3 regions of the Streptomyces sp. NPDC101219 genome follow, and region 2 is predicted to be linked to each of the others. Evidence: riboswitches for the same ligand, from Rfam matches in the RefSeq annotation. Region 2 holds a riboswitch; each other region holds the start of a gene.
The links. Region 2 has a riboswitch for cobalamin ahead of ACIRPP_RS10460 (ABC transporter substrate-binding protein). Riboswitches for the same ligand answer to the same signal wherever they lie in the genome.
Positions count from the first base shown of each region.

Region 1: linked by a shared signal. The riboswitch ahead of ACIRPP_RS09980 (ABC transporter substrate-binding protein) and the one ahead of ACIRPP_RS10460 (ABC transporter substrate-binding protein) in region 2 are both predicted to bind cobalamin.
Region 3: linked by a shared signal. The riboswitch ahead of ACIRPP_RS12575 (energy-coupling factor ABC transporter permease) and the one ahead of ACIRPP_RS10460 (ABC transporter substrate-binding protein) in region 2 are both predicted to bind cobalamin.

Region 1 covers NZ_JBIWOK010000004.1:281,877-287,327, forward strand. Annotated here, with positions in the region: gene ACIRPP_RS09965 (metal ABC transporter solute-binding protein, Zn/Mn family) at 1-760, opposite strand, end outside; gene ACIRPP_RS09970 (metal ABC transporter permease) at 718-1,587, opposite strand; gene ACIRPP_RS09975 (ATP-binding cassette domain-containing protein) at 1,584-2,219, opposite strand; cobalamin riboswitch at 2,634-2,827, shown strand; gene ACIRPP_RS09980 (ABC transporter substrate-binding protein) at 2,870-3,910, shown strand; gene ACIRPP_RS09985 (iron ABC transporter permease) at 3,943-4,971, shown strand; gene ACIRPP_RS09990 (ABC transporter ATP-binding protein) at 4,968-5,451, shown strand, end outside.
Region 2 covers NZ_JBIWOK010000004.1:401,378-406,828, forward strand. Annotated here, with positions in the region: gene ACIRPP_RS10445 (ABC transporter substrate-binding protein) at 1-610, opposite strand, end outside; gene ACIRPP_RS10450 (LacI family DNA-binding transcriptional regulator) at 749-1,771, shown strand; gene ACIRPP_RS10455 (tetratricopeptide repeat protein) at 1,896-2,714, shown strand; cobalamin riboswitch at 2,820-2,973, shown strand; gene ACIRPP_RS10460 (ABC transporter substrate-binding protein) at 3,087-4,100, shown strand; gene ACIRPP_RS10465 (FecCD family ABC transporter permease) at 4,097-5,191, shown strand; gene ACIRPP_RS10470 (ABC transporter ATP-binding protein) at 5,188-5,451, shown strand, end outside.
Region 3 covers NZ_JBIWOK010000005.1:386,836-392,286, reverse strand. Annotated here, with positions in the region: gene ACIRPP_RS12595 (SGNH/GDSL hydrolase family protein) at 1-316, shown strand, start outside; gene ACIRPP_RS12590 (energy-coupling factor ABC transporter ATP-binding protein) at 313-1,188, opposite strand; gene cbiQ (cobalt ECF transporter T component CbiQ) at 1,185-1,934, opposite strand; gene ACIRPP_RS12580 (energy-coupling factor ABC transporter substrate-binding protein) at 1,941-2,327, opposite strand; gene ACIRPP_RS12575 (energy-coupling factor ABC transporter permease) at 2,324-3,034, opposite strand; cobalamin riboswitch at 3,064-3,246, opposite strand; gene ACIRPP_RS12570 (ABC transporter substrate-binding protein) at 3,427-5,016, shown strand; gene ACIRPP_RS12565 (ABC transporter permease) at 5,037-5,451, shown strand, end outside.

The DNA of each region.
Region 1 (5,451 bases), 120 kb from region 2:
CCTTGTCCGGGTAGTTGACGATTCCCACCTGGCGCGCGCCCGAGTCGGGCAGCACGGTGCCGGCCGTCATGTGCACGTTGTCGAGCACCAGTTGCGGCTTCTTCTTGGACAGGTCGGACAACTGCTCGGCCGTCACGGCCTCGGGTCCGTACATGCCGACCACCTCGGCCCCGGCCAGCTTCGCCGACCAGGCGGAGTAGACCTGGGCGACGACGGTGGGCGCCTTGCCGTCCGGCCAGGCGCTCTTGAGGTCCTTCTGCAGCTTGCCGTACTCGGTGTCGAACGAGGTGATCCACCCGGCGGCGGTGTCCTCGGTGCCGAACATCTTGCCCAGCCGGGTCATCTCGGCCTTGGCCTTGTCCGCGTCGTTGTCGAGGTTGACCTCGACCAGTTCGGCGTCTCCTCCGGCGGCCTCCTTGAACTTCTCGGCGTACGGCTCGAAGGGGGCGTACAGCACGAAGTCGGCGTCCGCCACGGCCGCGAGATCGGAGGGTTTCGGGTCGTAGTCGGGGGCGTGCTGCACCGACTCCGGCACGATGACCGTGACGTCCTCGGCACCGGCGGCCTTGGCGAACGCCCCTTCCCAACTGGTCGTGGCGACCACGACCGGGCCGGTGCCCTTCCCCGCCGCGTCCGCGTCCGCGTCGGACGAGGAGGACGACGTGTCGCTTTCCCCACCGCAGCCGGTGGCCGTCAGCAGGAGGACCGCGCTGAAGCTCAGTGCGAGGAGGGGAGTGATGCGGACGCGGGTGCGCGCCATGAGCTGATTCTCCGTTCGGGTACGAGATGGACGGCGAGGACGACCACGCCGGCCGTGAGGACGAGGACGGGACCGGGCGGCCAGTCGAACCGGAGTGCGACCAGGAACCCGGTCAGGTTCACGACCACACCGATGCCGACCGCCCACACGGTGATGGACAGCAGGGAGCGGCCCAGCCGCCGGGCGGCGAGGGCCGGAAGAAGCGTCAGCGCGTCGACGAGGAGGGCGCCGGTGAGTTTGATGGCCCCGGCGACGGACACCGCGACCAGGACCAGCAGCACGAGGGTGAGCCGGTCGACCCGCACGCCCGAGGACAGGGCGAGTTCACGGTCGTAGAGGAGGAGCGCGATGTCTCTGCGACGCCACCAGAAAAGAGCCGGTACGACGACGGCCAGCACGACGAGCAGCCACAGGTCGGCGGTACCGACCGAGAGGATGGACCCCCAGAGCAGGGAGAAGGCGCCCGCCGCGTTGACGCCGGAGACGGCCAGCACGAGCAGGGCGGCGGCGATCGCCAGACTCATCAGCAGACCCATGGCACCTGACAGACCGTCCGGGGTACGGGCCAGCGGAGCGACTCCGGCGCCGGCGAGCGCGCAGGCCACCAGCGCACACAGCATGGGATCGAGCCCGGTCAGCAGAGCAACGGCGATGCCCAGGAGTGCGACATGCATCATCGCGAACCGCACCGGCATGATGTCGAGGCCGACGATGACGACACCGATCACCGGCAGTCCGACCGCGGCCACCAGCAGGGCGACACCCGCCCGTTGAACGGGCACGAGCTGCAGGAGCTGACCGACGTCGGCCGCGGCCAGGACGCTCACCGGACCTCCCGCAGACGTCCCGCGGCCATCTCCAGCACCCGGTCGCAGCGCTCGGCCAGAGCCCGGTCGTGGGTGACGACCACGACGGTCACCGGCAGGGAGAGCAGGACGTCGGCCGCCTCCTCCTGACCGGAGAAGTCGAGGGCGGCGGTCGGCTCGTCGGCGAGCAGGACGCCCGCCCCGGCCGCCACACAGCCGACCGCCCGCGCCAGGTACATACGCTGAAGCTGACCACCGGACAATGTGTGCAACGGCCGGTCGGCGAGATGCCCGACCCCGAGCTTGCCGGCCGCCTCCGCCGCCTCGGCACGCGCACCGCCGCTGGCCAGCAACTCGCTTGCCAGCAAGGGAAAACGTCCGGTCGCCGGCTTCTGCGGGATCCACGCGCACGCCCGTCGCCGCCACGCCCACTCGGCAGCACTCCCGGTGTCCCGGCCACCCACCAGGATCCGGCCCGCGACATGCCGGTGCAGCCCCAGAACAGCACGCAGCAACGTGGTCTTGCCCGACCCGTTGGTACCGGTCAGCGCCACCCGTTGCCCGCGCACGACGTCGAGATCGACGTCGCGCACGGCCTCGACCCGGCCGTGCCGGCACACGACGCCCGACATCCGGACATCCAGCCCTTCCATGCCACCTCCCTGCCTCCTCACAGCAGTCGGACGGGAGAGACGGACGGTTCCCGGGCGGGGCGAAGGATCCGCGACGGCAGCGGACTTGGCTTCCCGGACGGGCCGCGGCGCGTTCGGCCCGCGATGGCGGGGCTCGGGAATTGCGGCGCCATGGGCGCCGGACGGTGCTGGTCGAGAAGACGGTCACGAGCAGGACGTCATACAACCGCTGCGGTCGGGGGTCCGGCAGACCTGGCCCGCGCCGCGGTGGCCTTTGTCCCCTTCGGCCGACGCCTGGGGACTCGCATGGCCGAACCAGCGCCGGAGAAGCCACTGGGAGCGGCGGCCACCTGAGGGGAGCGCGCCTCGGCCCGGCGGGCACCGCAGACGGGCAGGTCGGACCACATGGGTAAGGCTGTGGTAGCTTCCGGACGCCAGTCGAACTCGTGGGCGTGTCCGTACACGTGCACGGGTCAGGGAATCCGGTGAGAGTCCGGAACTGACGCGCAGCGGTGAGGGTGACGGGCGGGGCAGCGAAGCCACTGGACGACGGTTACGGCCGGGTCCGGGAAGGCGTCCCGCCGGGGTGATCCCGAGTCCGAAGACCTGCTGGCACCCGATCGTCCGCACGGACCCCGCGTATGGGTCCCGACGCCTAGGAAGCCGCAACCGTGCACTTGTCACGTCCCGCCCATTGTTCCGTCCTGCTCCTGACCGGGGCCCTGCTGCTCACCGCGTGCGGTTCCGGCTCCGACTCCGGCTCGTCCCCGAAGTCCGGCGGCTCGGATGCAGGAGCCGTCACGTTCGACAACTGCGGGCAGAAGGTGACGGTCGAGGCTCCGCCGAAGAGGGCTGTGTCCCTGAACCAGGGCACCACCGAGATCCTGCTCTCCCTCGGCCTCGCCGACCGCGTGGTGGGAACCGCCACCTGGACCGACCCGGTCATGAAGGGACTGGAGAAGGCCAACGCCAAGGTGCCCCGGCTCGCCGACAACCAGCCGTCGTTCGAGCGAGTCCTGGACACCGAACCGGACTTCGTCGCCTCCTCCTTCACCTCCACCCTGAGCAAGGGCGGGGTGGCCTCCCGCGAGAAGTTCGAGGAGCTCGGCGTACCGACGTACCTGTCACCCGCCGACTGCGAGGGCAAGGACAACAGCGGCGACGGCGACGGCTCACGGACCAAGCCCCTGACCATGGAGACGGTCTACCGCGAAGTACGGGAACTGGCCCGGGTCTTCGGCGTGGACGAGCGGGGCGAGAAGCTCGTCGCCCGGCTGAAGAGCCGGGTGACGAAGGCCACGGCGGGGATCCGCGCCGAGGACACCACCGTCCTGTACTGGTTCGCGAACCAGGAGTCCCCCTACATGGCGGGCTGCTGCGGCGCGCCCGGCATCATCACCCACGCGCTCGGCGCGCAGAACGTCTTCGACGACAGCACGCAGGAGTGGCCCCAGATCAACTGGGAGACCGTCGCCGACCGCGATCCCGACGTGCTCGTCATCGGCGACCTCACGCGCAAGTCGCAGACCGCCGAGTCGGCCGCGAAGAAGATCGCGTTCCTGCAGTCGAACCCGGCGACGAAGAACATGAAGGCGGTGAAGGAGAAGCGGTACGTCGTGCTCAGCGGGCAGGCCATGAACCCGACGATCCGTACCGTCGAGGGCGTGGAGAAGGTCGCCGCGGCGCTGCGCGAGTACGGGCTCGCCGGATGAGAACCGCCCTGCGGTCCTCCCCGGTCCGCCCCATGCGGGGTGCCGTCCGGGTGGTGCGCGTCGTCGCCGGCCTGGGCGCCGGGCTGGCGGTGCTCACCGCGTCCGTCGCCGTGGCCATCACCATCGGTCCGGCGGACATCGCGGTGGGCGACGTGTGGTCGGTGATCGCCTCCCACCTGGGCTGGGGTTCGACGGATCTCACGCCGATCCGCGAGGGCATCGTGTGGAACCTGCGGCTGCCTCGCACCCTGCTCGCCGCGGTGTGCGGGGCCGGACTCGCCGTGTGCGGCGCGGTGATGCAGTCCCTGCTGCGCAACCCCCTCGCCGATCCCTTCGTCCTGGGCGTCTCCTCCGGTGCGTCGACCGGCGCCGTCGCCGTGATCGTCCTCGGCGCCGGCGGCGGCGTCCTGACCGTCTCCGGCGGCGCCTTCGTGGGCGCCCTGAGCTCGTTCGCTCTGGTGCTGCTCCTCAGCCACACCCTCGGCGGGACGACCGACCGGGTGGTCCTGTCCGGGGTGGCCGCGATGCAGTTGTTCTCCGCCTTGACCTCGTTCGTCGTGACGACGGCGGCCGACGCGGAGACCACCCGGGGCGTGCTGTTCTGGATGCTCGGCTCGCTCAGCGGGGCCGGCTGGACCGAAGTGGGGCTCTGCGCGGCCGTCCTGGCGCTCGCCCTCGTGCTGTGCCTCGGCTACGCACGCACCCTGGACGCCTTCGCCTTCGGCCAGAACGCCGCGGCCACGCTCGGGGTGTCCGTCGCCCGGACCCGGTTGGTGCTGCTGTGCGTGACCGCGCTGCTGACCGCCGCGCTGGTCAGCTCGGCGGGGGCGATCGGCTTCGTCGGCCTGGTCCTGCCGCACGCCGCCCGCGCCCTCGTCGGCCCGGGGCACGCCAGGCTGCTGCCGGTCACCGCGCTCGCCGGGGCGGTGTTCCTGGTCTGGGCCGACACCCTGGCCCGTACCGTCCTCGACCCCCAGGAGGTGCCGGTGGGCGTGGTCACCTCACTCGTCGGTGTTCCGGCGTTCGTCCTGGTCCTGTACCGCACGAGGAGGATGCGATGACGACCGGCACCGAGCGGCGGGACGCCGGTACCCGGCCGCCCGGCCGTGGACAGGCACCCGCCGGGCCGCACACCCTCGCTGCCGACCGCGTGAGCCGCACCCTCGACGGGCGGCTGATCGTCGACGGTGTGAGCCTCACCCCCCGGCCCGGCTCCGTGACCGGGGTGCTCGGCCCCAACGGCTCCGGCAAGTCGACGCTGCTGCGGCTGCTGTCCGGCGTCCTCGCCCCCGCCTCCGGCATCGTCACCCTCGACGGGCGTCCCCTCGGCGACTGGGGCCGCCGCGCCGTGGCCAGGCGCGTTGCCGTCGTCGAGCAGCACTCCGACACCCTCGTCGAGCTGACCGTTCTCGACGTCGTACGCCTCGGCCGCATCCCGCACCGACGCGCTTGGACCCCCGCCACCGCGGCCGACGAGGAAGCCGTGCGCAGCGCCCTTGAGCGCACCGGCCTCACCGGCCGCGCGGACCAGCCCTGGCACA
Region 2 (5,451 bases):
ACATCTGCGTCGTCCAGATGTCGCCGGCGCCGAGCGCGATCGGCGTGACGCCCTCGGCCTTCAGCTTCTCGACGGCTTCGAGCAGGTCGTCCCAGGTCTTCGGCGGCTTGACGCCCGCCTTCTTCAGCACGTCCTTGTTGTGGAAGAGCAGGACCGGCTGGGTGCCGCGCATCGGGATGCCGTACGACTTGCCGTCGACGACGCCGTTCTGGAAGACGGACGGCAGGAACTTGTTCTCCAGGTCAGGGTTCTTCTTGATGAAGTCGTCCAGCGGCAGCAGCAGGTCCGCCTTCACGAACGGCCGGATGCTGCCGCCGCCCCAGTTGAAGAAGACGTCGGGGGCCTGCGGGGTGCTCAGGATGGTCTGCAGCTTCTTCTGGTAGTCCGCGCCGGGGATGGTGTCGAGGACCACCTTGACGTCGGACGTCTTGTTGAACTCGTCGACGAACCGCTTCTCGACCTTGTTCGTGGCGTCCCCGTAGACCAGGACATGGATCTTGTCGCCGTCCGCCGAGGCACCGCTGTCCCCACCGCAGGCCGTCAGCCCCAGCGCGAGGGCGAGCGTCGCTCCGCAGGCGACCAGTCTGGGCAAGCGCGCGCGTGTCTTCATCGTTCGCCTTTCGAAAGTTTCGGCGTCTTCGCCGAAAGTCCATGCGCTGGGACAGTAGGTCAGGCCTGGTGAACGGTCAACGGTCATGCACCCGTTCACCCAAACCGTTATCGAGCACGTGTGGCCTATATTGCGGTCATGCACGAAGACGACGAGGTGAGCGGCAGAGTGACGCTGGCGGCGGTCGCGAAAGAGGCCGGCGTGTCGATGCCGACAGTTTCGAAGGTCCTCAACGGCCGATCGGACGTGTCCCCGACCACCCGGGACCGGGTCGAACGCCTGCTCCAGGACCGCGGCTACCGTCGGCGCGCACAGTCCGCGCCCCGCTCCCCGCTCGTCGAGCTCGTCTTCCACGAGCTGGAGAGCATCTGGGCGATGGAGCTGATCAGAGGGGTGGAGGGCGTCGCCCGCCGGAACGGGGCGACGGTGGTGCTCACCGAGAGCGGCACCCGGCACGCCCCCGCACCGGAGTGGCTCGACGGCGTGCTGCGCCGCAGACCCCTGGGCGTCGTCCTGGTCTTCTCGCTCCTGCCGGAGGACGTCAAGCGCCGGCTCAGGGCCGCGGGCATCCCGTTCGTCGTCATCGACCCGGCGGGCGACCCCGACCCCGACGTGCCCTCGGTCGGCTCCGCGAACTGGGCCGGCGGACTCGCCGCCACCCGCCACCTCACCGAGCTGGGGCACGAACGCATCGCCATCGTCACCGGCCCCGAGGACATGCTCTGCTCCCTCGCCCGCCTCGACGGCTACCGCTCGGCCATGGCCATGGCGGGCCTGGAACCCGACCCCCGCCTGACCCGCTTCGGCGACTTCCACGTGCAGGGCGGCTTCGAGCACGCGATGTCCCTGCTGGAGGGCCCCGACCGGCCGACGGCCGTCTTCGCCGGCAGCGACCTCCAGGCCCTCGGCGTCCTGGAGGCCGCCCGCGTCAAGGGCCTGCGCGTCCCCGAGGACCTGTCGGTGGTCGGCTACGACGACGTCCCCCTGGCCCAGTGGTCCAGCCCGCCCCTCACCACCGTCCACCAGCCCCTGAAGCACATGGCCGAGGAGGCCACCCGCATGCTGCTCCAGCCGGGCGACCCCGGCAAGGCCGCCCAGCGCATAGAGCTGGCCACCCACCTGGTGGTCCGGCAGAGCACGGGCCGCCCGGCGGGGGCGTGAGGGGGGCGGCGGGGGCGTGAGGGGAGCAGCGGCAAACCTGGAACTCGGTTCCTGCCCGGGAGGTGAGCAGGCGGGCTCCGGGCGCGCCGGAACTGCCGCTGCGCGCACCGTATGCTCGCTCGTCATGAAATGGTTCCGCGCACGACGCCGCAGTGACGCCGAGACGATGGCGGGTACGCCCGTGGGCGAGGCCAAGGCCCTGTACGAGGCCGGGCGTTACGCCGAGGCGGAGGCCGGGGCGCGTGCCGTGGCCCGGGCGCGCGACGACGAGTACGCGGCCGTGGCGCTGAACATCGCCGCCCTGGCGGCGGGCTCCCAGGGGAAGCACGCCGAGGCGCTCGCCACCTACGACGAAGCGCTGCCCGCCTTCGGCCGGTTCTTCGGAGCGGATCACTGGCTGACCCTGAAGCTGCGCTCGGACCGCGCCCAGCAGATGACCTCGCTCGGCCGGCACGCCGAGTGCGAGGCGGAATGCGCGGCGGTCGTCGAAGCCGCGGGCCGGAAATCGGGCCCGGAGACGCCCCGCCTGATGGCGGCCGCCCGCAACGGGCTGGCCTTCGCCCTCAACGCGCAGGGGCGGCACCAGGAGGCCGAGACCGTCGCCCGCGAGGCCCTGGCCGCCCATCCGGAACGTGACCGGCAGGCCCTGGTCCTGCGGCTCGGCCTGGCGCGCAGCCTCAACGGCCAGGGCCGCCACGACGACGCCCTCACCGAGGCGCGGACCGCCGACAAGCTGTACCGCGGCCTGCCCGGACACCAGCGCCTCCCGGACACCGGCGCCGTCGACCTGGCCTTCGCCAACGCCCTGTCGGGGCTGGGGCGCGCCCCCGAGGCCCGTCAGCGGGCCGCAGCCGCGCACGATGCCTGCCTGGCCTCCTTCGGCCCGGACCACCGCCGCACGGTCGAGGCCCGGACGCTGCTGGAGAAGATCGACGGCACCTGAGGCACCGGCGCGGGGCCGGCACGAGCGCGGGCCGGGGGCCCGCTTCCTCGGGCCGCTCACCCGTCGTCGCCGGGAGCGGGAGCCTCCGCGGAGCCAGTAGGATCGACGGGTCATCGCCGCGACGGGAGACAGGAAGCCGGTGCGAATCCGGCACGGTCCCGCCACTGTGACCGGGGAGTGCACCCCTGTTCGATGCCACTGCGCGCCGCGTGGGAAGGCGAGGGGGAACAGCGATCCGGGAGTCAGGACACTGGCCTGTCGCGGGCCCGTCCCGAGGAGCGCGGACTCCAGGAGGCTCACGTGTCCCCCTTGTTCACCCCTGCCCGCACGCGGTTCACCCAGGCCCGCACGCGCCGGTCGCCCCGTCCGTCCGTGGCGTCGCGGTCCCTTCGCCCGCCCCGTCTCCGGACGGTCGCCGTCGCCCTGTCGGCGGTGCTGCTGACCGCCGGCTGCGGTGCGTCCGGCGGCGGGACCGCCGGTGCGGCCAAGGCAAGTGCCCCGGTGCCGAAGGGCTTTCCCGTCACCGTCGACAACTGCGGTGTGCGGACGACGTACGAGCGGCCCCCGTCCCGGGTCGTCACCATCCACCAGCATCCGGCGGAACTGCTGCTGGCGCTCGGTCTGAAGGACCGCATGGTCGGCACCGCCTTCCCCGACTCCGAGGTCCTGCCGGAGCTGAAGGCGGACTTCGAAGCCGTCCCCGAACTGGCCGAGCGGGAACCGTCGTTCGAGAAGGTGCTCGATGTGGAGCCCGACCTCGTCTACGGCGGGTACGGCAGCGCCTTCGACGAGAAGCAGGGGCGTTCCCGGGAGGCGTTCGCGGACGCCGGGGTCGACACCCACCTCAACCGCGAGTACTGCGGGAAGAAGCGGGTGACGATGCGGGACACCTACGACGAGATCCGCACCGTCGGCCGCGTCTTCGGGGTGTCCGAGCGGGCGGATGAACTGGTCGCCGATCTGCGGGGCCGGGTCGGGAAGGCGGTGAAGGCGGTCGAGGGCGAGCGGCGGGTGCCCGTGTTCGTGTACGACAGCGGCGACAAGGCGCCGTTCACCGCGGGCGGCAAGAGCCTGGGCACGGAGCTGATCCGGCTGGCGGGCGGGGAGAACGTGTTCGCCGACCTCGACGACGTCTTCGGTGACGTGTCCTGGGAGCAGGTCGTCGAGCGCCGCCCCGAGGTGATCGCCGTGTACGACTACGCCGGGGCCGGGAGCGTCGAGGAGAAGAAGAAGTTCCTGCTCGCGCAGCCCGCCCTGAAGGACGTGCCGGCGATCCGCAACAAACGGTTCGTCGTGCTGCCGTTGACGGCCACCCTGGTCGGGGTGCGGTCCGCCCACGCGGTGGGCGACCTGGCGCGCGGGCTGCACCCCGAGAGCTTCCGGTGAGCCGCACCGGCACTGACGCGGTCGTGTCCGGGAGGGCCACCGCGCCGGGCCGCGTGCGCCTGGCCGCGGTCCTGCTGGTCCTCGCCGCCCTGCTCGTGGCGTCCGCCACGGCGGGGCTGGCGATCGGGTCGGTGCGGGTGCCGCCCGGCCAGGTGTGGGGCATCGTCACCCACGCGTGGGGCGTGGAGTGGGCCGAGCCCGGTTGGTCGCGGGCGCGCGAGACGATCGTGCTGGACGTCCGGGCGCCCCGGGTGCTGCTCGGCGCGGTGACCGGTGCCGGGCTGGCCGTCGTCGGAGCCGCCCTGCAGGCCCTGCTGCGCAATCCGCTCGCCGAGCCCTACCTGCTGGGAGTGTCCTCCGGGGCGTCGCTGGGGGCGGTCGCTGTGATCGTGTTCGGGGTGAGCGTGTTCGGGGCGGTGTCGTTGTCGGTCGCCGCGTTCGCGGGGGCGATCGGCGCGCTGGTCGTCGTCTACGCCACGGCCCGCACCGGCGGCCGGATCACCTCGGCCCGGCTGGTGCTGTCCGGGGTGGCGGTCGCCGCGGTGCTGACCGCGCTGCTGAACCTGCTGCTGCTGACCACCGACCGGGGCAACGAGGCCCGCGCGGTCCTCGCCTGGACCCTCGGCGGGCTCGGCGGCGTCGGCTGGGACACCTTGTGGCTGCCCGTGCTGTCCCTGGCCGTGGGCGTCGGTGTCCTGCTGGCGCAGGCCCGCAACCTCAACCTGCTGCTGGCCGGCGAGGAGGCGGCGACGACGATGGGGCTGGACGTGGCACGGTTCCGGGCCCGCCTGTTCGTGCTGGTCTCCCTCGTCACCGGGGTGCTGGTGGCGGCGGCCGGGCCGATCGGCTTCGTCGGCCTGATGATGCCCCACATCGTGCGGCTGCTGGTGGGCTCCGACCACCGCCGGGTGCTGCCGACGGCCGCGCTCGGCGGGGCGGTGTTCCTGATCTGGGCGGACATCGGCGCCCGTGTCGTCGCGGCACCCATGGAGATCCCCGTCGGGGTGCTCACCGCGCTGTGCGGGGGGCCGTTCTTCCTGTGGCTGATGCGCCGGGACGCCCGGCGCGGCACGGAAGGGGGACGGGCATGACGGACCCGACGGCCACCGGCACCGACGCCCCGGGCGGCGACGGCGCGGGTGCCGCCGCCCTCGCCGTGGAGGACGTCACACTGTCCGCGGGCGCACGGCGCCTGGTGCGGGGCGTGTCCCTGACCGCCCGCCCGGGCGAGACCATCGGGCTGGTCGGGCCCAACGGCAGCGGCAAGTCGACCCTGTTGCGGGCCGTCTACCGGGTGCTGCGGCCGGACTCCGGCCGGGTCCGGGTCGACGGCGCCGACGCCTGGTCGCTG
Region 3 (5,451 bases), on a different contig from region 2:
CTCCCCGCAGGCGCACGTCGTGGTCCTCGGATACCCCCGCTTCTACAAGCTGTCCGGCAGCTGCATCGCGGGCCTGACCGAGACCGAGCGCGGCGCCATCAACAACGCCTCCGACGTCCTGAACGGCGTGCTCGCCAAGCGCGCGGCCAACGCCGGGTTCACCTACTCCAGCGTGGTCGACGAGTTCACCGGGCACGAACTGTGCTCCGGCGACGCCTGGCTGCACAGTGTGACCATCCCGATCACCAACTCCTACCACCCCAAGGCCGTGGGCCAGTCCAGCGGCTACCTGCCCGCATTCCGCTCCGCCCTCTAGGAGGCCGTCCCGCGCGACGCCGCCCGGCCGCCCGGGCCGGTCCCGTCGGCCAGGGCGGCCAGCTCCTCCGGGGTGCGCGGACCTGCGGACGCGTCGGCCAGCAGGCCGCGCGTCCGCAGGAGGTGACCGGCCGCCACGCCCCACGGCAGCCGCAGACCGGCCGCCCGCAGCAGGTCCGTGCGGGACAGCAGGCCGGCGACCGGCCCGGTGCTCACCCCCGACGGGGTGAGCACGGCCGCGTCGTCGGCCCAGCGCAGGGCGAGGTCCACGTCATGGGTGGCCATCACCACCGTGGTGCCCGCCCCGCGCAGCCCGTCGAGGGTGGCCAGCAGCCGCTCCTGGCCGTCGGGGTCGAGGCCCGCGGTCGGCTCGTCCAGGATCAGCACCCGGGGCCGCATCGCCACCGCCCCCGCGATCGCCGCCCGCTTGCGCTGCCCGTAGGACAGCAGATGGGTGGGCCGGTCGGCGAGGCCGGTGATGTCCAGCGCGGCCAGCGCCTCCGCGACCCGGCCGCGCACCTCGGCGTCGGACAGCCCGAGGTTCAGCGGCCCGAACGACACGTCCTGGCCGACGGACGCGGCGAACAGCTGGTCGTCCGGGTCCTGCACCACCAGCTGCACGGCCGTCCGCAGCCGGGTCAGCCCGGCCCGGTCGTACCGCACCGGCTCACCGGCCAGGATCAACTCCCCGGTGTGCGGGCGCAGTCCGCCGCTGAGCAGCCGCATCAGGGTGGTCTTGCCGCTGCCGTTGCGGCCCAGCAGGGCCAGCGCGCGCCCGCCGCGGACGTCGAAGTCGAGGCCGCTGAGCACGGGCGGGCCGTCCTCGTAGGCGAAGGAGACGCCCCGCAGGGCGACCAGCGCGGACTCGCTCAAGACAGCGGCCTCTCCAGGACGAGGGTCAGGGCGGCCAGCGCCGCCAGCAGGGCCAGGCTCGCGGCGGTGAAGCGCACCGAGATCCGCGCCTCGGGCACCAGCACGCGCAGGGTGCCGTCGTAGCCGCGTCCGGCCAGCCCGGCCTGCAGCCGCGCCGCCCGGTCGAAGGACCGGACGAACGCGGTGGCGCCCAGCCCGCCCAGCGAACGCCAGGTCGCCGCCCGGGTGGTGTGCCCGAGCCGGGCGGCCTGCGCCTCGCGGACCCGGCGCACGGAGTCGAGCAGCAGGAAACTCATGCGGTACGTCACCAGCGCCACGTCGACGAGCGGGGCCGGGACCCCGGCCCGCACCAGCCGGGGCAGCAGGTCGGACAACGGAGTGGTGAAGGCGAACAGCAGCACGCCCAGCGAGGCCGCGGAGGTCCGCAGCAGCAACTCCGCAGCCCGCTGCGGCCCGTGGGGCGCCGCCGAGACGAAGCCGCCGGGCCCGCCCACCTGCACGAGCAGCGGGAGTGCACCGGTGACGCAGAACGCCAGCGGTACCCGGTAGGCGCGCCACAGCCGCCGGCCGGGCACCCGGGCCGGTCCCAGCAGCACCGCGAGCGCGGTGACCAGCACGAGGGCCGCGCCCGGCCAGGGCGGCAGCGAGACGGCCAGCACGGTGAGCCCGAGGCCGAGCACGGCCTTGTCCACGGGATGGCGGCGGCGCCAGCGGCTGCTGTGCGCCGCCGCGTCGATCGGCAGCATCCGGGATCAGACCGGCCGCTCGCCGTCGGCGCCCCGGGAACCGGCCGGCGCGCCGGCCGGGGCGCCGGTGTCCGCCTCCGGGGTCGCCGACGCCCGCTCCTCGCCCTGCCGCCGGCCCCGCCGCAGCCCGAAGTAGTACGCGAGGACGCCCGCGCCGATCGCCGCCTGGAGGGCGAACAGCGCCGACTCGACCTCTCCGGACGGCGGTTCGTACAGCGGCGAGAACCACGGCTCGTAGTCCGGGTCGATCTCGGTGATCGCCGTCTCGGCTTCGGCGTCCGCACCCGCGAAAGGCTCCTCCTTGTGGTCCCCGAGCCCGAGCGCCAGCGGCAGCACCGCGAGCGCGGCGACCACCAGCAGCAGCAGCGCGTTGATCCGCGTGTTCCGGTTCACCGGGCCACCGCCTCGGAGGCCGCGTCGGACGTCGTGCGTCCGGCCCGCGTCACCAGCACGCCGAGCCGGGTCAGTTCGCCCCTGCTGGACTGCACCAGCAGCCGCATCACCAGCACGGTCAGCAGCCCCTCGCTCACTGCCAGCGGGATCTGCGTGACGGCGAAGACGGAGCCGAACGTGCCGAGCGCGCCCAGGACTCCGCTGCCCGGGTCGGGGAAGGCGAGCGCCAGTTGCACGCTGGTCACGCAGTACGTCGACAGGTCGGCGACGAACGCGGCGGCGAACACCGCGCCCATCAGGGGCACGTCCGCGCGGCGCAGCAGCCGGTAGACGCCGTACCCGGCCCACGGTCCGACGACCGCCATGGAGAAGACGTTCGCGCCGAGCGTGGTCAGCCCGCCGTGGGCCAGCAGCAGCGCCTGGAACAGCAGGGTGATGGTGCCCAGGACCGCCATGACCGGCGGCCGGAACAGGATCGCGCCCAGCCCCGTACCGGTGGGATGGGAGCAACTGCCGGTGACCGACGGCAGTTTCAGCGCGGACAGGACGAAGGTGAACGCTCCCGACGCGCCGAGCAGCAGCGTGCTCTCGGGATGGCTCCGGACTTCACGGACGAGCGACCGGGCTCCGTGGACGACGAACGGCGCCGACACGGCACCCCAGGCGACCGCGTGCGCCGGAGGAAGGAAACCCTCGGCTATGTGCATGGCTCAGCAGACCCTCTCCAGCACCTCGTGGATGGTTGACGCGCCTTGGCCGGTCTCCTGGCTGACGGGTACCACCGCCCGTGCTCCGCCTTCCCGGGTCCGAGGACCCAGTGGCTGCCCGTGGGGGCAGGAGCAGGACTTCCCGATCACAGTGGCGAGGGCCGCACCGGTGTCGCACCGGATTTCCCGTCACCAAGGCGTGGTGACAGTAGTCCCCGTGCCCGGCCGGTGACAAGCGGTCACGGGGGCGCACGCACGGCGCCCGCCCTCCCTGCGGCACGCGCCCCGGAGCGGGGGAGCGTGCGGGCGACTGGGGGGAGCCGGTACCGGGCAGGTTCTTCCTGCAACTAATATGCAACAACGATGATCGGTCAACTGGGATGTGAGGTTCGATGACGACCCGACGCGCACGGAGCGCCGCCGTCGCCGCAGTGACGGCCTGCGCGCTCGCCGCCTGCTCGGCCCCCGGAAGCGGCGGTGCCGACGGTGGCGGGTCCGCCGACGCCGTGGTGATCGGGGTCTCCACCGAACCCGACACCCTGAACCCGCTGCTCGGCTACGGCAAGGACGGCAACTCGAAGATCTTCGACGGGCTGCTGGCCCGCGACGCGGAGATGAACCTGAAGCCCGCGCTGGCCAAGGCCCTCCCCGAGATCAGTGAGGACGGCCGCACCTACACCTTCACCCTGCGCGACGACGTCAAGTTCACCGACGGTGAGCCGCTGACCAGCGAGGACGTCGTCTACACCTACCGCACGGTGCTCGACGGCAAGACCAACAGCACCGCCAAGAGCGAGCTGGACGCGATCAAGGAGGTCCGGGCCGACGGCGAGCACAAGGTCGTCTTCACCCTCGACTACCCCTACGCCGCCTTCGCCGCCCGCACCGTGCTGCCCATCGTCCCCGAGCACGTGGCCGGGAAGCAGGACCCGAACACCGGCTCCTTCAACACCCGGCCGGTCGGCACCGGACCCTACGTCCTCGCCGACTGGCGCAAGGGAGAAAAGCTCACCTTCAAGGCCAACCCGGACTATTGGGGCGGCGCCCCGAAGGTGAAGAAGCTCACCATGGCGGTCATCGCCGACGACGACGTCCGCGCCACCCGGCTGCGCTCCGGTGATCTCGACGGCGCGACACTGCCGCCCAACCTCGCCGCCACCTTCAAGAACGACGACGACCGCACGACGTACCGGGCCACCTCCTACGATTTCCGCGCGGTCACCCTCCCCACCGAGAACCCCGTCACCCGCGACACCGCGATCCGCCGCGCCCTCGACCTCTCCGTCGACCGCAAGGCCATGGTCGACAAGATCCTCGACGGCGCCGGCCGCCCCGCCTACGGCCCGCTCCCCGTCGACGACTCCTGGTTCGCCGAGGACATCCAGCGGCCGCGCGACCTCGCCGGAGCCAAGAAGCTCCTCGACGACGCCGGCTGGAAGCCCGGCCAGGACGGCATCCGCACCAAGGACGGCCGCCGTGCCGCCTTCACCCTCTACTACCCCTCCGGCGACAAGGTCCGCCAGGACCACGCGCTCGCCTACGCCTCCGACGCCAAGCAGGCCGGCATCGACGTCAAGGTCGAGAGCGGCACCTGGGAGGTCATCGAGCCCAGGATGAAGCAGGACGCCGTCCTCGCGGGCTTCGGCAGCACCGGCGACCCCGACTTCGGCCTCTACACCCTGCTGCACTCCTCCCTCGCCGGCGACGGCTTCAACAACATGGCCCGCTACGACGACCCGGCCGTGGACAAGGCCCTCGACACCGGCCGCCGCACCCGCGTCCAGGCCGACCGCAAGGCCGCCTACGACGACCTCCAGCGCGCCCTCGTGAAGAACCCCGGCTACACCTTCCTCACCCACATCGACCACCTCTACGTCCTCGCCGACCGCTGGGACGGCCTCACCACCCAGACCGAGCCCCACGAGCACGGCTTCGCCAGCGGCCCCTGGTGGAACGTCGAGGACTGGACGCCGAAGAAGTGAGCAGGCTGCCCTGGGCGGCGATGGGACGCCTCACGGCACGGCGGGCCCTGTTCGCCGTGCCCGTGCTCCTCGTCGTCACCTTCGGCGTGTTCGCGATCGCCGCCGCCTCCCCCTTCGACCCGGTCAAGGCGTACGCGGGCACCGCCGCGCTCGGCGCCGACCAGGAGACCCTGGACCGGCTGCGGGACAACCTGGGCGTGGACCGGCCGCTGACCGCCCGCTGGTGGGAATGGCTGACCTCCGCGGTCACCGGCGACCTCGGCCAGTCCACCGTGATGCGCCAGCCCGTCGCCGAGGTCATCGGCGAACGGCTGGTGTGGTCGACGCTGCTGTGCACCGTCGCCTTCGCCGTCGCCGTCCTGCTCGGCACCCTGCTCGGCGTGCTGGCCGCCCGCCGCCCCGGCTCCGTCCTCGACCGCGCGGTCACCTCCGTCG